DNA from 3 places in the Micromonospora soli genome. Region 1 is predicted to be linked to each of the others. Evidence: predicted binding sites of a transcription regulator. Region 1 holds the regulator's gene; each other region holds the start of a gene.

Region 1 (6,552 bases):
GGCGTAGAACTTGTTCGCCGCGTAGCGCGGGTCGCGGATCTGCTCCGGGGTGCCCCATCCCTGGCTCGGGCGCTGCTGGAACAGGCCCAGCGAGTCCCGGTCGCCGTGCGCGATGTTGCGCAGGTGCGACTCCTGGTAGGCGGCGGCCAGCGCCACCACCACCGCTCGCTCCGGCATCTGCCGCTGGGCGCCGATCGCCGCGATGGTGGCCGCGTTGGCCATCTGGTCGGCACTGAGCACGACCTCGCCGTCGGCGCGCACCGTGCAGGTGCGGCTCGGCACCGGGAGGCTGAGCTGGTGCCCGAACTGCTTCGCGACGAACCACACGCCGAGCAGGGCGACCACCGCCACCGCCACACCGGCTGCCACGATTGCCGCTCGAGTTCGCACCCGCACCTCCTGCCCCGACAGTTCGACCAATGTACGTCGCCCGGCGCGCGCCCCGGGTCGGCCGACCGGCTGTCTCCCGCTGCGTCACCGCGTCGCCACGCCCCGCGCCGGCGGCCTCAGTCCTCGCTGGGCACCCAGGCGGCGGGCCGCTTCTCGCGGAACGCCAGCACGCCCTCCCGGCCCTCGGCGGAGAGGAAGTACCCCGTGGAGACAGCGGCCAACTCGGTGATTTCCGCGCGCAGGTCGGCGGCCGCCGGCCGGCGCAGCAGCTCCTTGGTGCCGGCCAGAGCCTTCGGCGCACCCTTCACCAGCGAGGCGCAGTAGCGCTCCACCGCGGCGTCCAGGCCGTCCGCCGGCACGGCGGCGGTGACCAGGCCGATCTCGGCGGCCCGCCGGCCGTCGAAGGTGTCGCCGGTCAGGTACAGCTCGGCGGCCGCCCGCGGCTGCAGCCGGGGCAGCACGGTCGCCGAGATCACCGCCGGGATCACCCCGATCCGGACCTCGGTGAAGGCGAACGTCGCCTCCTGCGCGCAGACCGCCAGGTCGGCCGCTGCGATCAGGCCCAGGCCGCCGGCCCGGGCCGGCCCGGCCACCTTGGCCAGCACCGGCTTCGGGCACTCCCGGACCGCGACCAGCACGTCGCCGAGCATCCCGGCGGGCACCGTCCCGCTGGCGTACGCGGCCGCGGTCTCCTTCAGGTCCGCCCCGGAGCAGAAGACCGGCCCGGTGTGATCCAGCACGACCGCCCGCACCGCGTCGTCGGCGACCGCGGCGGCCAGCCCGGCCAGCAGCTCGGTCATCAGCGGGGTGGAGAGCGCGTTGCGGTTGTGCGGGCTGTCCAGGGTGAGGGTGGTCACCCCACGGGCCGTGGCGACCCGCACGAGAGCGTCCGGAGAGGTCATGCCGGGCACACTAGTGGCCATGCCCGGCGCTCTTCCAGAAGGCGAATCCGTCCCGCGCGACGGATCGCTGCCCCCTGCCGCCCTGCGCGCCGTCGGCGCCCGCGGCTTCGGGGTGTACGTGCACGTTCCGTTCTGCGCCAGCCGCTGCGGCTACTGCGACTTCAACACGTACACCGCCGCCGAGCTGGGCGGCGGGGCCAGCCGCGAGTCGTACGCCGACACCGTGCTGGCCGAGCTGGCCCTGGCCGGCCGGGTGTTGGGCGACACCCCGCCGCCGCGGGTGGACACCGTCTTCGTCGGCGGCGGCACCCCCACCCTGCTGCCCGCCGACGACCTGGCCCGGATCCTGGACGGCATCGACCGCACCTGGGGGCTGGCCGCCGACGCCGAGGTGACCACCGAGGCCAACCCGGAGTCCGTCACCCCGGAGTCGCTCAAGGCGCTGCGGGCGGCCGGGTACACCCGGATCTCGCTGGGCATGCAGTCCGCCGCCCCGGGGGTGCTGGCGATCCTGGACCGGCAGCACAGCGCCGGCCGGGCCACCGCCGCCGCGCTGGAGGCCCGCGACGCCGGGTTCGAGCACGTGAACCTGGACCTGATCTACGGCACGCCGGGGGAGAGCGCGGCGGACTTCGCCGCCTCGCTGGACCAGGTGGTCGCGGCGGGCGTGGACCACGTCAGCGCGTACGCCCTGATCGTGGAGGACGGCACCCGGCTGGCCGCGCGGATGCGGCGCGGCGAGCTGCCGTACCCGAGCGACGACGTGGCGGCGGACCGCTACCTGGCCGCGGAGTCCGCCCTCGACGCGGCCGGCTTCTCCTGGTACGAGGTCTCCAACTGGGCCCGCTCCGAGGCGGCCCGGTGTCGGCACAACCTGCTCTACTGGGCCGGCGCCGACTGGTGGGGCCTCGGCCCGGGGGCGCACAGCCACGTCGGCGGGGTGCGCTGGTGGAACGTCAAGCACCCCAGCACGTACGCCCAGCGCCTCGCGGCGGGGGAGTCCCCCGGCCTGGCCCGGGAGGTGCTCACCCGGGACGAGGCGCACATGGAGGACGTGATGCTGCGGCTGCGGCTCGCCGAGGGCCTGCCGCTGGACGTGCTGGACGAGGCGGGCCGGGCGGCGGCCGGCCGTGCCCTGGCCGACGGCCTGCTGGATGCCGGGGGCTACGCGGCCGGCCGGGCGGTCCTCACCCTGCGCGGCCGGCTGTTGGCCGACGCGGTGGTCCGCGACCTGCTGCCCTGAGCGGTGCCGGCCGGCCGGGGGAGCGGCCGACCGGCCGGGTCACTTGGTGAAGCTGTAGCTCAGCGGGTAGCGGTAGAGCACGCCTTCGTTGGCCTTGACCCCGGCGATGATCCCGAAGATCAGCGGCACGATCCAGACAAGCATCGGGACGAAGAACAGAATCCCGCAGGTGATCAGGGTGAGCACCCAGCCCAGCACGCTGGCGGCCGCCCAGGTGATCTGGAAGTTCAGCGCCGCGACGGCGTGGGCCCGGACGGTCGGCGACTGCTGCCCCCGGCTCATCAGCGCGATGAGCGGGGCGACCCAGCCGAGCAGGCCACCGCCGACAATCACGCCGGCGGCGCCGCCGAAGTGCGCCACCAGCGCCCAGGTCTTGTCGTCGTTGTTGGCGTAGCCGGCGGGCGGGCCGTACGCACCACCGCTCGGGTACCCGGCACCAGGCGGCGGATAGCCGCCCGGCGGGGGGTAGCCACCGGGGGGTGGATAGCCACCTGACGGCGGCTGGCCGCCGGAGGGCGGCGGATAGCCACCGGGCGGGGGATAGCCCCCTGCGCCCGGAGGCCCGGACAGTGGTGCGGTGGGGGGCTCGTCCGCCGACGAGGAGCCGTGGGGGGCCGACGGCGGGGTCGCCTCCGGCGGCTGGGCGCCGGGGTCGCCCGCTCCGGGAGGGCGAGGAGGTTCGGTCATGCCGGTCACGGTAGGTCCCGCCGGCAAGGGCACACCAGAGCGGAATCGTCCGGCATGTCCGGCTGATCGGCTCTGGCGCGCGGTGTGCCGGGCCGCACCGGAGGTCCGTCGCTGATCATCGCGTCGGCGGGTATGCCGACGTAGACTGGCACTCGCTACAGTCGAGTGCCAGTCGGCGTCAGGAGGTGGGGGAGATGGGTCTCGACGACCGCAAGCTCGCCGTGCTGCGCGCGATCGTCGAGGACTACGTCGCCACCCAGGAGCCGGTGGGCAGCAAGGCCCTGGTCGAGCGCCACCAGCTGGGGGTCTCCCCGGCGACCGTCCGCAACGACATGGCGGTGCTGGAGGAGGAGGGCTACATCCGGCAGCCGCACACCAGCGCCGGCCGGGTCCCCACCGACCGCGGCTACCGCCTCTTCGTGGACCGGCTCTCCCGGGTCAAGCCGCTCAGCCCCGCCGAGCGCCGGGCCATCGAGCGCTTCCTGGTCGGCGCGGTCGACCTGGACGACGTGGTGCACCGCACGGTGCGGCTGCTGGCCCAGCTCACCCGCCAGGTCGCCGTGGTGCAGTACCCGAGCCTGGCCCGCTCCAAGGTGCGCCACCTGGAGCTGGTGCCGATCTCCACCACCCGGCTCATGGTGGTCATGATCGCCGACACCGGCCGGGTCGAGCAGCGCCTGGTGGAGATGCCCGGGCCGATCCCTGCCGACGACGTGACCGACCTGCGCCGGCTGGTCAACGAGAAGCTGGTCGGTACCCGGCTGTCGGAGACCCCGCCGCTGGTACAGGCGCTGGTCGACGAGTCCTCCCCGCAGCTCCGGTCGGCCATGGCCACCCTCTCCAGCGTGCTGCTGGAGACACTGGTCGAGCGGCACGAGGAGCGCATCGCGCTGGCCGGCACGGCCAACCTGACCCGGGGCGGCCTGCTCGACTTCCAGGGCACGCTGCGCCCGATCCTCGAGGCGCTCGAGGAGGAGGTCGTGCTGCTCAAGCTGATCGGCGAGGCGGAGCCGAGCACCACCCGGGTGCTGATCGGCGACGAGAACGAGATCGACAACCTCCGGGCCGCCTCCGTGGTCAGCACCGGGTACGGCCCGGGCAGCACCATCATGGGCGGGCTCGGCGTGCTCGGGCCGACCCGGATGGACTACCCCGGCACCATCGCCACGGTGCGGGCCGTGGCACGCTACGTGGGCGAACTGCTGGCCCAGAACTGACCAGTCAGGGCCGACGGCCGAGCGGCGGCCGACGCGGCGCAACGCGAGACGAAACACGAGGACACCGAACGCAGTGGCCAGGGACTACTACGGCATTCTCGGCGTGAGCCGGGACGCCTCCGACGACGAGATCAAGCGCGCCTACCGCAAGCTGGCGCGGCAGTTCCACCCGGACGTGAATCCGGACCCGGAGGCACAGGAGAAGTTCAAGGACATCAACGCCGCGTACGAGGTCCTCTCGGACGACCGGAAACGGCAGATCGTCGACCTGGGCGGCGACCCGCTCGCGCCGGGCGGCGGGGGCGCCGGTCCGGGCGGTCCGGGCGGGGCGGGCCCGTTCGTCGGGTTCCAGGACATCATGGACGCGTTCTTCGGCGGCGCGGCCGGCGGCTCGCGCGGGCCGCGGCCGCGTACCCGGCCGGGCGCCGACGCGATCCTGCGGCTGGAGCTGGACCTCAACGAGACCGCGTTCGGCGTGGAGGCCCCGATCACGGTCGACACCGCGGTGCTCTGCACCACCTGCTCCGGTGCGGGCACCGCGGCCGGCACCCACCTGGCCACCTGTGAGGCGTGCGGTGGGCGGGGCGAGGTGCAGTCGGTGCAGCGCACCTTCCTCGGCCAGGTGGTCTCCGCCCGGCCGTGCACGGTCTGCCAGGGCTACGGCACCACCATCCCGCACCCCTGCCCGACCTGCGCTGGCGACGGCCGGGTGCGGACCCGCCGCTCGCTCACCGTCAAGATCCCGGCCGGGGTCGAGGACGGCATGCGGATCCGGCTGGCCCAGCAGGGCGAGGTCGGCCCGGGCGGCGGCACCGCCGGCGACCTCTACGTGGAGATCCACGAGCGGCCGCACGACGTCTACTCCCGCAAGGGCGACGACCTGCACTGCCGGGTCACCGTGCCGATGACCGCCGCCGCGCTGGGCACCCGGCTGACCATCAAGACGCTGGACAGCGAGGAGACGGTCGACGTCAAGCCCGGCACCCAGCCCGGCAGCACGCTGCGGCTGCGCGCCCGGGGCGTCCCGCACCTGCGCGGCACGGGCCGAGGCGACCTCTACGTCCACCTGGACGTGCGTACCCCTACCAAGCTCGACCCCGACCAGGAGCGGATGCTGCGCGAGTTCGCCAAGACCCGGGGCGAGGAGGTCGCCGAGCTGACCAAGCAGGGCGGCTTCTTCTCCCGGATGCGCGACGCGTTCAACGGGCACGCCTGACGTGTCGGCGCCGCTGTTCCTGGTGGAGGCGCTGCCCACCGGCGACACGCTGACGCTCGACGGCCCGGAGGGGCACCACGCGGCGACCGTGCAGCGGCTGCGCGTCGGCGAGGAGCTGCTGCTCGCCGACGGCCGGGGCGGCACGGCCGCCGCCGTGGTGACCGCGGTCGGCAAGGGCACCCTCGACCTGTCGGTCACCTCCCGGGGGTACGTCGACGCGTCCGTCCCCCGGCTGGTGGTGGTGCAGGGCATCGCCAAGGGCGACCGGGGCGAGCTGGCCGTGCAGGCGATGACCGAGGTCGGGGTGGACGAGATCGTCCCGTGGGCGGCGTCCCGCTCGGTGGTGCAGTGGCGCGGCGAGCGCGGCGTACGGGCCCGGGAGAAGTGGGCGGCCACCGCCCGCGAGGCGGCCAAGCAGGCCCGCCGGGCGTGGCTGCCCGTGGTGGCCGGTACGCCCGACGAGTCCACGACCACCGTCACGCGCCGGATCGCCGGGGCCGCCGCCGCGTTCGTGCTGCACGAGGAGGCCGACGACCGGCTGACCACCGCCGAGCTGCCGGAGACCGGCGAGATCGTGCTGGTGGTCGGCCCGGAGGGCGGCATCGCCCCCGTCGAGCTGGCCGCCTTCCGCGAGGCGGGCGCCCGTACCGTCCGGCTCGGCCCGTCGGTCCTCCGCACCTCGACGGCGGGCGTCGCCGCCCTCAGCGCCCTCTCCACCCGCCTGTCCCGCTGGTGACCGGCCAGGTCCTCGGTCTGCCCTGAGCACAGTGGCTTCGCGCCGAGCGCGGCCGGCCCTGCTCGTTGGGGAAGCGAGCGCAGCGCGGCCCGGCGTGTCGCGGTCACTAGCGACATTCATTGAGAGCGACATGCCTGAGAGGCATATTTATGGGTCTTGTG
Region 2 (6,552 bases), 940 kb from region 1:
CCCGGCAGCTCACCCGCTTCTCCAGCCGGGGGCCGGCCCGCGGGGGCGTCGACAAGCCGGACCTGGTGGCGCCGGGGGCGGGGGTGCTGTCGGCGTACCCCGGGGGCGGCTACGCCACCCTGGACGGCACGTCGATGGCGACGCCGCAGGTGGCGGGGGTGGTGGCGCTGATGTGGTCGGCGAACCCGGCGCTCGTCGGTGATCTGGCGCGGACCCGGCGGATCCTCCTCGACACGGCCGGTCCGGCCGGCGTACCTCCGAGCGCGGACCGCTGTGGTGGCGAGCCCGACCTGGTCGGCGCGGGCCTGGTGGACGCGTACGCGGCGGTCCGCGCGGCGCGGTCGGCGCGCTGACCGCCTCTGTTAAGAACCCTGCCCGATGACCTAGGGTCGGCGACCATGGACGCGGAGATCATCGAGCTGGATCCCGACCGCCTGCCCGCGGTCGTCGACCTCTGCCGGCGGGCCCTGGACCTGCCGGAGGACGCGGCCGAGGCGCCGGCCGTCGTGGACACCCTGGCCGCCCGCGCGACCGCCGACCGGCCGGTGCTGCGGCTCGGCGCGGTCCGCGGCGGCGAGCTGATCGGGGTGTTGATCGGCTCCCGGTCGGCGCGGGATCCCGGGCTCGGCCACGTCGACCTGCTGGCGGTGGCCCCGGAGGAACGGCGCCGGGGCGTCGGGCGGGCGCTGCTCACCGAGGCGGAACGACGGCTGGCCGCGCTCGGCGCCACCGAACTGCTGCTCGCCGGGAACCCGCCGTACTACGCCTGGCCGGGCATCGACGTGCGGTACACCCCGGCGGTATGCGCCGCGCTGCGCCTCGGTTACCGGCAGGACCGGACGGGCTGGAACATGACGGCCGACCTGGCCGCGGGCTCCCCGGCGGTGCGGTCGACGGAGGCCGCCGAGCGGCGGCTGGCCGACGCGGGCGTGACGGTACGCCAGGCAGAGCCGGCGGACCTGCCGGCGCTGGGCGCGTTCGCCCGGGCCACCTTCGGCGGGACGTGGGACGACGAGCTGGCCGGGTCGCTGGGCCGGCCGGGCGCGGGCGCGCACCTGGCCGAGCGGGACGGCGAGGTCCTGGGCTTCGCCGCGTACGGCTCGTCCCGGCCGAGCTGGTTCGGCCCGATGGGGACGGCACCGGCCGTCGAGGGCTGGGGCATCGGCGGCGTGCTGCTCCGCCGCTGCCTGCGCGACCAGGCCGCGGCGGGCCTCGACGCGGCGCAGATCGGCTGGGTGGGGCCGGTGCCGTTCTACGCGAATGCGGCGGGTGCCCGGATCGAGCGGGTGTTCTTCCTGTACCGGAAGGCGCTTGACCGGACATAAGTAACTTAAGTTACATAGACGGTTATATTGTCATTCAGCCCTCCCGGTCATCGACGGCCGCCTACCGTCGGGGCATAGAGGAGGCAGCCATGACCACGGATGACGAACGGACCGACGAGGCACCGGTGAGCTTGCCTCCGGTCGGCGAACTCCCCGGGCAACTGCCATTCGACCGGCTCGACTACGGCGACGCCGAGCAGCTGGCGGAGATGGCCGGCGGCGACGATCCAGCCACCGAGGAACCGCTGCAACTGGTGGACGAGCCGCTCCGGATCCCGCCGCCGTACGACCGGACGCACAAACGACGCAACCAGCGGCGGCTGCCGACCTGAGCGCACGGGAAAGGGGGCGGACCGCTGACGCGGCCCGCCCCCTTTCGGCGTACTGGTGGAGCTGGACTCAGAAGTCCATCTCCCCGCCACCCGGGCCAGCCGGGGCGGCCGGGGTCTTCTCCGGCTTGTCCGCCACGACCGCCTCGGTGGTGAGGAACAGCGCGGCGATCGACGACGCGTTCTGCAGCGCGGAACGGGTCACCTTGGCCGGGTCGATGATGCCCGACGCGAGCAGGTCGACGTACTCGCCGGTCGCGGCGTTGAGGCCGTGACCCGGCTCGAGGTTGCGGACGTGCTCGACGACGACGCCACCCTCGAGGCCGGCGTTGACGGCGATCTGCCGCAGCGGGGCGTCCAGCGCGATCTTGACGATCTGGGTGCCGGTCGCCTCGTCGCCGGTCAGGTCCAGCTTGTCGAAGGCGGTCTTGCCGGCCTGCACCAGCGCGACGCCACCACCCGGGACGATGCCCTCCTCGACGGCGGCCTTCGCGTTGCGGACGGCGTCCTCGATGCGGTGCTTGCGCTCCTTCAGCTCGACCTCGGTGGCCGCGCCGACCTTGATCACCGCAACGCCGCCGGCCAGCTTGGCCAGCCGCTCCTGCAGCTTCTCCCGGTCGTAGTCGGAGTCACTCTTCTCGATCTCGGCCCGGATCTGGTTGACCCGGCCCTGGATCTGCTCGGCGTCGCCGGCACCGTCGACGATGGTGGTCTCGTCCTTGGTCACCACGACCTTGCGGGCGCGGCCCAGCATGTCGAGGCCCACGGCGTCGAGCTTGAGGCCGACCTCCTCGCTGATGACCTGGCCACCGGTGAGGATGGCAATGTCGGCGAGCATGGCCTTGCGGCGGTCACCGAAGCCCGGCGCCTTGACGGCGACCGACTTGAAGGTGCCGCGGACCTTGTTGACCACCAGGGTGGCCAGGGCCTCGCCCTCGATGTCCTCGGCGATGATCAGCAGCGGCTTGCCCGACTGCATGACCTTCTCCAGGATCGGGAGCAGGTCCTTCACCGACGAGATCTTGCTGTTGACGATCAGGAGGTACGGGTCGTCGAAGACGGCCTCCATACGCTCCGGGTCGGTCATGAAGTAAGCAGAGATGTAGCCCTTGTCGAAGCGCATACCCTCGGTGAGCTCCAGCTCCAGGCCGAAGGTGTTGCTCTCCTCGACGGTGATGACGCCTTCCTTGCCGACCTTGTCCATCGCCTCGGCGATGATCTCGCCGACGCTGGTGTCACCAGCCGAGATGGAGGCGGTGGAGGCGATCTGCTCCTTGGTCTCCACGTCCTTGGCGAGCTTGAGCAGCTCCTCCGAGACGCTGGCCACGGCGGCCTCGATGCCCCGCTTCAGGGCCATCGGGTTGGCACCGGCGGCCACGTTGCGCAGGCCCTCGCGAACCAGGGCCTGGGCCAGGACGGTCGCCGTCGTCGTGCCGTCACCGGCCACGTCGTCGGTCTTCTTCGCGACCTCCTTGACCAGCTCGGCGCCGATCTTCTCGTACGGGTCCTCGAGCTCGATTTCCTTGGCGATGCTCACACCATCGTTGGTGATGGTGGGGGCACCCCACTTCTTCTCGAGCACGACGTTGCGGCCCTTGGGGCCGAGGGTCACCTTCACGGCGTCGGCGAGCTGGTTCATGCCCCGCTCGAGGCCGCGGCGCGCCTCTTCGTCGAACGCGATCATCTTGGCCATACGGCGTTGTCCTCCTGGACACTCACGGGCCATCCGGAGATCCCCCGGATGGGCCGCCTGGTGTACGCACCTTGGGGACGTCGCCACCTGGCGACGACGACGTCTCCTCGGTCGGGCCGGACAGCCCGCGACGACCGGCCCCGTGCCGCCCCGGCGCCATCGAGACACCGGGGTGGCCGTGGCCCTACCGCCCCGACCATTGGCACTCACCGTATGCGAGTGCCAATGACTTGTTTAGCACTCTCCCTAGCCGAGTGCAAGCACGATGGCCGCGCTCAGCCGAGTTCCGCGGCCAGCCGGGCGGCGTTCACCGGGCCTTCGTGGGCCCGCTGCTCGGCGTACGTGACGACCAGGCCGATCAGCTGCGCCAGATACGCCGGGGTGATCAGCAGGGTGCCCGCCAGCGCCAGCAGCACGGCGGCCCCGCCGGTGCCCGCCGCGTCCAGCGGGTGCTCGCCGAAGATCAGCCGGTTGACCGTCTCCACCACCCCGTTGAGCATGGTGGCGACGACCAGCACGGCCACCACCAGCGCCACCCGCCCCAGCACCATCCCGAACCGCTGGTGGAAGAGGCGGAACGCGCGGCCGATCGGCTCCTGCCGTTCGAAGAGGTAGACCGGGCCGAACAGGGCGACCGCGAAGGCCACGTAGATCCCGGGCAGCACGCAGGCACAGACGCCGACGCCGATCAGCAACGAGGAGACGATCGTCCAGCCCCAGAGACCGAGCGCGCGCCGCCAGCCGTACCGGAAGGCGACGCCGACCACGGCCGGCTCGCCGACCGCCTGGCGGGTGATCACCCAGGTGCCGGCAGCCCACCCGGCGCTCTGCAGCGGGCCGAAGATCAGCGCGGCCAGGATCACCGCACCGTAGAAGGCGAAGAAGTCGGTGAAGTAGCCGTCCGGCAGGACCGGGGCGCCGTCCGGCCCGGCGACGGGCTGGCCGGTCGGGGCCAGGGCCAGGGAGAGGACCGCGATCACCGCGGCCGGCACCGCCTGGCTGATCAGGACGATGGGCAGCAGCTGCCGCCAACCGCGCCGTAGCGCCCCGGAGCACCGGGCGAACCAGCCGCCGATCCCGGCGTGCGGCGGGGTGACCAGCGGGTCACCGGGGTCGACCCCCGGGTACCAGCCATAGGGCTGGCCGGGCATCGGTGGCTGGCCGGGGTAGGTCCCACCCGGCCCGGGACCGTCCGGCGTCGGCCAGGCCCAGGTGTAGGGCGAATCCACCGGCTGGGCGGCCGGCGTCGGCCAGGCCCAGCCGTGCGGCTGGCCCGCCGGATCGACCGGGTATCCCGCGCCGGGCACCGGAGCGGCGGCCGGCTGACCCGGCACAACCGGGTACCAGGGCTGACCCGTTGCGGCGGGCTGCCCCGGCAGCGTCGGATCCGTCGGGGTTGGCGCTCCGGACCCGAGGGGACGATCCGCATCCCCCGCCGTCGGCGCCGGCGGCGTGGACGAGGCCGGGTCGGCCGGGGCACCGGACGACGCCGGGGGCACCGGCTCGGTGGAACCCGACGGGGGCAGGTCGGACATGAACCCTCCTCAGCAGCGATGGCTGGAACGGCTCACGATCTTCCCTGCTGCGCGCCCGCAGCGCAGCCCCCCGGCCGGGGTGAACTGCCGCCGAACGGGCGGCGACGGGGTCAGGCGATGACGCGGACCCGCTCCGCCTGCGGACCCTTCTGACCCTGGGCGATCTCGAACTCGACGCGCTGGCCGTCGTCCAGCGCCTTGTAGCCGTCCATCTCGATCGCGGAGAAGTGGACGAAGACGTCCTGCCCGCCGTCGACGGCGATGAAGCCGTAGCCCTTTTCGGCGTTGAACCACTTGACGGTGCCCTGTGCCACGGTGCACTTCCTCACTCTGCGCGGCGTTCCACAACCCGGAGACCGGCGGACCGGCACCGGCGGACCACCGGTTCGGCCATCGGTGACGGCCGCTGAATCGGTGACCGAAATCGCACGCTACACGAGGCGTGACGACGGCGCACGACCACAAATCGGGCATATTCCGGCCGACATCCGACCCGGCCCGACACGGGTCCTCCGCACTCCGGTATGCATGGCGACATGACCAGCGCGCCGACCACGACCACGACCGTCCGCCGGGTCCGGCCGGAGGACGCCGCCCGGATGCGGGCGCTCCGATTGGAGATGCTCGCCGACTCGCCGCTGGCGTTCCTGGAGACGGTGGCCGAGGCCGCCGCCCGCCCGCACGCCGACTACGCGGCCCGGGTCGCCGCGGTCTCCCGAGGCGACGCCACCGCCCAGTTCGTCGCCGATCCGGGCGGTCGCCTGGTCGGCCACGCCGGCGGCACGGTCGCCCCGGAGGAGCCCGGCCTGACCCTGATCTACGCCGTGTACCTCACGCCGGCCTGGCGGGGCGGCGGGCTGCTCGGCGCGCTGGTGGACGAGGTGGCCGCCTGGTCCCTCGCCTGCGGCCGGCCGGAGCTGATGATGGAGGTGGTGGTCGGCAACGACCGCGCCTACCGGGCGTACCAGAAGCTGGGCTTCGTCGACACCGGGGTGCGCGTGCCGCACCCCAAGATCCCCGCCCTCCGGGAACTCCAGATGCGCCGGGCGGCGTGAGAAGGGGGCCCCTGCTCTACCGGAAACGGTAAGCAGGGGCCCCTCCTTGCCCATCAGACGTGGCGGCGGCTCTGCACGATGCGGAACCGGTTGGCCACGTACGCACCGTCGGTGAGCGCGGAGTTCGCCGCCGGGTTGGCGCCCGAGCCGTGGAAGTCCGAGAAGGCAGCCGACTGGTTGACGAAGACCCCGCCGGTGAGGTTGCAGGACAGGTGCACGCCGGCGTCGATCGCCGCCGCCTCGGCGGCGTCCAGCACCGCCTCGTCGGTGGCGTAGACCCCCGCGGTGAGCGCGCCCTTCTCCCCCACCGTCGCGCGGAGGATCTCCAGGCTGTGCGCGGTCGAGTTGGTCGCGATGGCGAACGAGATCGGCCCGAACCACTCCCGCGAGTAGACCCCGGTGTCGGTGGCGTCCAGCTTGACGATGGTCGGCGTACGCACGACCGCGCCGGGGAAGGACGGGTGCTCGACGGCCCGCGACTCCAGCACCGGCTCGCCGACCTTGGCGACCTCCTCGAGCCGCTCCAGCACGCCGTCGTTGACGATCGCGCCGGTCAGCTCGACGCCCCGGGCCGGGTCGGCGGTGAGCTTGCCGACCGCCGCGGCGATCCCGGCG
Region 3 (6,552 bases), 610 kb from region 1:
CGGACCGGCCAGCAGCAGCCACAGCGTCAGCCCGCCCAGTGCCGCCCCGACCAGCGCGGGGAGTGCCGCGGCGGGGCCCGCGCCGGGCCGGGTCAGCGCGGCGACCACCCCGAGGGCGGCGAACGCGGCGATGCCGGCCAGGCCGATCCGGAGCCGCCGGGCGGCCAGCACGCCGAGCAGCGCGGCGAACGCGGCCAGCAGCACCCCGGTCCCGATCAGCAGGGCGATCTTGTCGTGGGTGCCGAAGAGCGAGATGGCGAGATGCTTCAGCGACTCGGGCACCAGGTCGACCACCAGCCCGCCGACCGCGATCAGCGGCGCGGATCGGGGTCCGGTGAGGACGGCCACCGGTTCGGCGGCGCCGATGGCCACGGCCGCGGCGGTGACCCCGGCCAGCGCGGCGTGGCCGCGGGAGATGCTGCTCACGCCGACCAGTGTTGTCGAGCCGACCGGGCGGCCGCCAACCACGTCAGCGTTCCGTAACCAGATACGGATCAGGGCGCACCGCCGGGAAGGCGGTGCGCCCTGACTCAGGCCGTAGGCGTGGGATCAGAAGCCCGGGCCGTGCTGGTGACCGTGGCCGTGGCCGTGGCCGTGGCCGCCGGCGGCGGCCGGCTCGGCCTTCTCCGGCTTCTCCACCACCAGGCTCTCGGTGGTGAGCAGCAGGCCGGCGATCGACGCGGCGTTGGCGACCGCGTTACGGGTCACCTTCACCGGGTCGATGATGCCGGACTTGACCAGGTCGACGTACTCGCCGTTGGCCGCGTTGAGGCCGTTGCCCCAGTCCTGGCCGACGACCTTCTGCACCACCACGTAGCCGTCGTGGCCGGCGTTCTGGGCGATCCAGCGCAGCGGCTCGACCAGCGCCTTGCGCACGATCGAGACGCCGACCTTCTCGTCGCCGGTGAGGCCCAGGTCGCCGTCGAGCACCGGGAGGATCTGGGCCAGGGCGGCACCGCCACCCGGGACCGTGCCCTCCTCGACCGCCGCCTTGGTCGCCGCGATGGCGTCCTCGATGCGGTGCTTGCGCTCCTTCATCTCGACCTCGGTGGCCGCGCCGACCTTGATCACCGCGATGCCGCCGGAGAGCTTCGCCAGCCGCTCGGCCAGCTTCTCCCGGTCCCACTCGGAGTCCGAGGCCTCGATCTCCTTGCGGATCTGGGCGACCCGGTCGGCGACCTCGGCGGACTGGCCGCCGCCGTCGACGACGGTGGTGTTCTCCTTGTCGACCACCACGCGGCGGGCGGTGCCGAGCACCTCCAGGCCGACCTGGTCGAGCTTGTAGCCCAGCTCCGGGGCGACCAGCTCGGCGCCGGTCAGGATCGCCATGTCCTGGAGCATCGCCTTGCGGCGGTCGCCGAAGCCGGGGGCCTTCACCGCACAGACCTTGATGGTCTTGCGGATCGCGTTGACCACCAGCGTGGACAGGGCCTGGCCCTCGACGTCCTCGGCCACGATCAGAAGCGGCTTGTTGTTCTGGAGGACCTTCTCCAGCAGCGGCAGCAGCTCCTCGATCGCCGAGATCTTCTGCGTGGTGATCAGGATGTACGGGTCCTCCAGGACCGCCTCCTGCCCCTCCACGTCGGTGACGAAGTTCGGCGAGATGAAGCCCTTGTCGAACTGGAGACCCTCGGTGACCTCAAGCTCGGTGGTCAGGGCGGAGCCCTCCTCGACGGTGATGACACCGTCGCGGCCGACCTTCTCCATCGCCTCGGCGATCAGCTCGCCGATGGTGGCGTCCTGCGCGGAGATCGTCGCGACGTGCGCGATCGACTCCTTGTCGGCGACCTCCACGGCCTTGCCGAGCAGCGCCTCGGAGACCTTGCCGGCCGCCGCGTCGATGCCCCGCTTGAGGCCGGTCGGGTTGGCCCCGGCGGTCACGTTGCGCAGGCCCTCGCGGACCATGGCCTGGGCCAGCACGGTCGCGGTGGTGGTCCCGTCGCCGGCGACGTCGTTGGTCTTGGTCGCCACCTCCTTGACCAGCTGCGCGCCGAGGTTCTCGTACGGGTTGGTGAGCTCGATCTCCTTGGCGATCGTCACGCCGTCGTTGGTGATCGTGGGCGCACCAAACTTCTTGTCCAGGACGACGTTGCGCCCCCGCGGGCCGAGAGTGACCTTGACCGCGTCCGCGAGGGCGTTGACACCGTGCTCCAGCAGGTGCCGGGCGTCGTCCGAGAAGCTCAGGATCTTCGCCATCAATATCCCTTCGAAGCGTCGCTGCCCCGGCCCGGCGAGCCGGACCGGGGCAGCGACACTGATCGGTTGCTTACTTCTCGATGACCGCGAGGACGTCGCGGGCGGAGAGCACCAGGTACTCCTCGCCGGCGTACTTGACCTCGGTGCCGCCGTACTTCGAGTAGAGAACGGTGTCGCCGACCTTGACGTCGAGCGGCACGCGGTTGCCCTTGTCGTCGATCCGGCCCGGGCCGACAGCGAGGACGGTGCCCTCCTGCGGCTTCTCCTTGGCGGTGTCGGGGATCACGATGCCCGAGGCGGTGGTGGTCTCGGCCTCGTTCGCCTGGACCACGATGCGGTCCTCGAGCGGCTTGATCGCAACCTTGGTCGCGGTAGTCACGGGCATACCCTCCTGGGGTACTGGTTTCGTTACCGGTCGACCGGGGCCGACCAGTGTCAATCTGCCACATGCCACCGGGCGGGGCCGTCGTCGCGGGTGCCGGTCCGCCTGGCGTTAAACCCCCGGGCACCGGGCCCGGGCGTTGGCACCCTCAGGGCGAGAGTGCTAACTCGCAGGTTATTCCTCGGCTAGCACTCCGTCAAGGAGAGTGCCAACCCGCCACCCCTCGTGTCGCCGGCGCCGAGCCGTCCGGACAGCAAGGACCCGTCCGGTCCGGTGTTCACCTTCGAACCGCGACCTGGCGGGCCTTCGTGGCCGCCACCCCCGTCCGGCGCTGACACCACCGTCCGGACGGTCCGGCCGGGGCCGGAGAATGGGCGCGTGGATCTGGACCAGCTCGCCGCCCTGCGTACCCCCGAGGGGTCGGCCGCGCTCGCCGCGGCCGCCCGGGTGGCCGGCGGCGACCCGCTGGCCGCGGCGGCGGCGCTCCGCTCGGCCGGGGTGCCGGCCGGACTCGCGGCGGCGGCACTGACGCAGGCCGAGCTGCGCCGCCGGGCGGTGGGCAAGTTCGGGCCGGAGGCCGACGGCATGTTCCTCACCCGCCCCGGGCTGGAGCAGGCCACCCGCCGGGTGGTCGCCGACCGGCGGGCCGCGCGCCTGCACGCCGCCGGGGTGCGCACCCTCGCCGACCTGGGTTGCGGCCTCGGCGCGGACGCGCTCGCCGCCGCCCGCGCCGGCATCCGCGTGTACGGGGTGGAGGCCGACCCGGTGACCGCCGCGATGGCCGCCGCGAACGCCGAGGCGGCCGGGCTGGGCGCGTGGTTCACCGTGGAGTGCGGGGACGCGACGGCGTTCGACGTCAGCCGGGTGGAGGCGGTCTTCTGCGACCCGGCCCGGCGGGCGGCGGGCACCGGACGGCGGATCTTCGACCCGAACGCCTACTCGCCGCCCTGGGACTTCGTCACCGGGCTGGCCGAGCGGGTGCCGCGCACGGTGGTCAAGGTGGCCCCCGGCCTGGACCACGGGCTGATCCCGGCGGGCGCCGAGGCCGAATGGGTCAGCGTGGACGGCGACCTGGTCGAGGCGGCGCTCTGGTGCGGCGCGCTGGCCGAGGTGCCCCGCCGCGCGACCGTGTTGAAGGAAGGGCCCCTTCTTAACGCCTCCGGTAGAGCAGGGGTCCCCTCTTATCAGCCTTATCAGCTGACCGGCTCGGGCGAGATCGAGGCAACCGTCGGGCCGGTCCGCCGCTTCTTGTACGACCCGGACCCGGCGGTGGTCCGCGCCCACCTGGTCGCCGAGCTGGCCACCACGCTGGGCGGGAACCTGGCCGACCCGAGCATCGCGTACCTGTACGCCGACGAGCGCGTGACCACGCCCTTCGCCCGCTGCCTGGAGGTCACGGACGTGCTGCCGTTCTCGCTGAAGCGGCTGCGCGCCCTGCTCCGCGAGCGCCGGGTCGGCCGGGTGGAGATCCTCAAGCGCGGCTCGGCGCTGGAGCCGGAGCGGCTGCGGCGGGACCTGAAGCTGGCCGGGGACGCCTCGGCCAGCCTGGTGCTGACCCGGGTGGCCGGCGCGCCGACGGTCCTGCTCTGCCGGCCGGTTCCCGGCTGACGGTTTCTCCCTCGCCCGCGCGCCCCGGCCGGGTTAGCTTGTCGGGCATGGCGGGACAGGGCACTCCGGCGACGGCACTGCTGACCAAGCGGAAGATCGCCCACCGCACCCACCCGTACGACGTCTCCCCCGAGGCGCCGAACTACGGCGCGCTGGTCGCGGCGGCCCTCGGCGTACCGGCGGAGCAGGTGTTCAAGTCGCTGGTCACCGAGGTCGACGGCGCGCTCACCGTGGCGGTCGTCCCGGTCACCGGCGAGCTGGACCTCAAGGCGCTGGCCGCCGCGCGCGGTGGCAAGCGGGCGGCCATGGCGGACCGGACGGTCGCCGAGCGGGCCACCGGGTACGTCCGCGGCGGGATAAGTCCGCTCGGCCAGCGCAAGCGGCTGCCCACCGTGGTCGACGCGTCGGCGCTGGACCACCCGACCGTCTACGTCTCGGCGGGCCGCCGGGGCCTGCAGGTGCAACTCGCCCCGGCGGATCTGGTCGCGCTGACCGACGCCGTCACCGCCCCCATCGCGGCCCGCTGAACGGCCGGCGGCAAGAGACCTCTGGCACACTGCACCCGGCCCCGGGCGTCCGTGCCGGGGCGACGGCCGAGAAGTTCCGGAACCAGGGCCCTCTACCGCTCCGCGCCACCATTGCCGATGATGTCGAGCAGGCCGGTGCGGTACACCCCGGACGGCCCGAACGACATCCAACGGAATTGTGATATCGCTCACATTCAGGTGTCAGTCCGATATTGGACTTGCCTGTGAGCGCCCTTTATTGCAGGATTGTTACCCTTTTTTCAGGCCCGAAGCTTGTGAAAGTCCTTCCACCCGCAATAGGTTGCACTGGCAACTAAGGCAAGTGGAACCCAGTCCCTCGCGGAGGCATCCATGACAGTCGTGAGGCGGGCCGAACAGTGAGCGAGACGCCGATCCTGTTGGAGATGCGCGGCATCACCAAGGAGTTCCCCGGGGTCAAGGCTCTCTCCGACGTCAACCTTGTGGTGCGCGCCGGCGAGATCCACGCGATCTGCGGCGAGAACGGTGCCGGCAAGTCCACCCTGATGAAGGTGCTCAGCGGGGTCTACCCGTACGGCACGTACGACGGCGACATCTTCTATCAGGGGACCGAAACTCGCTTTTCCGACATTCGGGCCAGTGAACACGCCGGGATCGTCATCATCCATCAGGAACTCGCCCTGATTCCGGACATGTCGATCGCCGAGAACATCTTTCTCGGTAACGAGCCTCGCAAACGAGGCGCGATCGACTGGAAGTCCGCGAACCGGATGGCGCTCGAACTGATGGCCCGGGTCGGTCTGAGCGAGGACCCGGACACCCTGGTCAAGGACATCGGTGTCGGCAAGCAGCAGCTGGTGGAGATCGCCAAGGCGTTCGCCAAGGACGTCAAGCTGCTCATCCTGGACGAACCGACCGCCGCGCTGAACGAGGCCGACTCCCAGCACCTGCTGGACCTGCTGCGCGGCTTCCGCGAGCGGGGCATCACCTCGATCATGATCTCGCACAAGCTCAACGAGATCGAGGCGATCGCCGACCAGATCACCATCCTGCGGGACGGGAAGACGGTCGAGACGCTCGAGGTCAAGGCGGGCGACGTCGATGAGGACCGGATCGTGCGGGGCATGGTCGGCCGCCAGCTGAGCAGCCGGTTCCCGGACCACACGCCGAAGATCGGCGAGGTCTTCTTCGAGGTCCGCGACTGGAACGTCCGGCACCCGATCTCCGCCGAGCGCCAGGTCTGCAAGAACGAGAGCTTCGTCGTACGTCGGGGGGAGATCGTCGGCTTCGCCGGGCTGATGGGCGCGGGCCGCACCGAGCTGGCCATGAGCGTCTTCGGGCGCTCCTACGGCGTGTACGAGTCCGGCACGATCGTCAAGGACGGCAAGCCGGTCGTCCTGAAGTCGGTCGCCGACGCCATCGCCCACGGACTTGCCTACGTCAGCGAGGACCGCAAGGCCATCGGGCTGAACCTGCTCGACGACATCAAGGCGTCCACGGTGTCCGCCAAGCTGTCCAAGATCTCCCGGCACGGCGTGCTGGACGAGGTCGAGGAGTACCGGGCCGCCGAGTCGTACCGCAAGGAACTGCGGACGAAGGCCCCGACCGTCGACGAGAGCGTCTCCAAGCTCTCCGGCGGCAACCAGCAGAAGGTCGTGCTGGCGAAGTGGATGTTCACCGACCCCGATCTACTGATCCTCGACGAGCCGACCCGCGGCATCGACGTGGGCGCCAAGTACGAGATCTACGGCATCATCCAGCGGCTCGCCGACCAGGGGAAGGGCGTCGTCGTCATCTCCTCGGAACTGCCTGAGCTGATCGGGCTGTGCGACCGCATCTACACCGTGTTCGAAGGCACCA

Evidence for each region. Region 1 encodes HrcA, which represses chaperone genes, less so after heat shock. Its sites were predicted from a motif close to GGTTNGCACNCTCNNNNNGAGNGTGCNAACC; they were not measured.
Region 2: groL (chaperonin GroEL) is a predicted target of HrcA. The motif match lies at 3,545-3,575, and genes of this name have one in related genera.
Region 3: groES (co-chaperone GroES) is a predicted target of HrcA. The motif match lies at 2,716-2,746, and genes of this name have one in related genera.

Annotation. Positions count from the first base shown of each region.
Region 1 covers NZ_CP130427.1:3,761,335-3,767,886, forward strand. Annotated here, with positions in the region: gene Q2K19_RS18055 (hypothetical protein) at 1-396, opposite strand, end outside; gene Q2K19_RS18060 (enoyl-CoA hydratase-related protein) at 507-1,292, opposite strand; gene hemW (radical SAM family heme chaperone HemW) at 1,312-2,535, shown strand; gene Q2K19_RS18070 (DUF4870 domain-containing protein) at 2,575-3,222, opposite strand; gene hrcA (heat-inducible transcriptional repressor HrcA) at 3,417-4,439, shown strand; gene dnaJ (molecular chaperone DnaJ) at 4,513-5,655, shown strand; gene Q2K19_RS18085 (16S rRNA (uracil(1498)-N(3))-methyltransferase) at 5,657-6,391, shown strand.
Region 2 covers NZ_CP130427.1:2,816,708-2,823,259, reverse strand. Annotated here, with positions in the region: gene Q2K19_RS13510 (S8 family serine peptidase) at 1-353, shown strand, start outside; gene Q2K19_RS13505 (GNAT family N-acetyltransferase) at 399-1,325, shown strand; gene Q2K19_RS13500 (hypothetical protein) at 1,415-1,657, shown strand; gene groL (chaperonin GroEL) at 1,725-3,347, opposite strand; gene Q2K19_RS13490 (hypothetical protein) at 3,623-4,882, opposite strand; gene Q2K19_RS13485 (cold-shock protein) at 4,993-5,196, opposite strand; gene Q2K19_RS13480 (GNAT family N-acetyltransferase) at 5,419-5,937, shown strand; gene paaN (phenylacetic acid degradation protein PaaN) at 5,991-6,552, opposite strand, start outside.
Region 3 covers NZ_CP130427.1:3,151,355-3,157,906, reverse strand. Annotated here, with positions in the region: gene Q2K19_RS15180 (molybdopterin-dependent oxidoreductase) at 1-426, opposite strand, end outside; gene groL (chaperonin GroEL) at 550-2,196, opposite strand; gene groES (co-chaperone GroES) at 2,267-2,581, opposite strand; gene Q2K19_RS15165 (THUMP-like domain-containing protein) at 2,957-4,186, shown strand; gene ybaK (Cys-tRNA(Pro) deacylase) at 4,234-4,713, shown strand; gene mmsA (multiple monosaccharide ABC transporter ATP-binding protein) at 5,118-6,552, shown strand, end outside.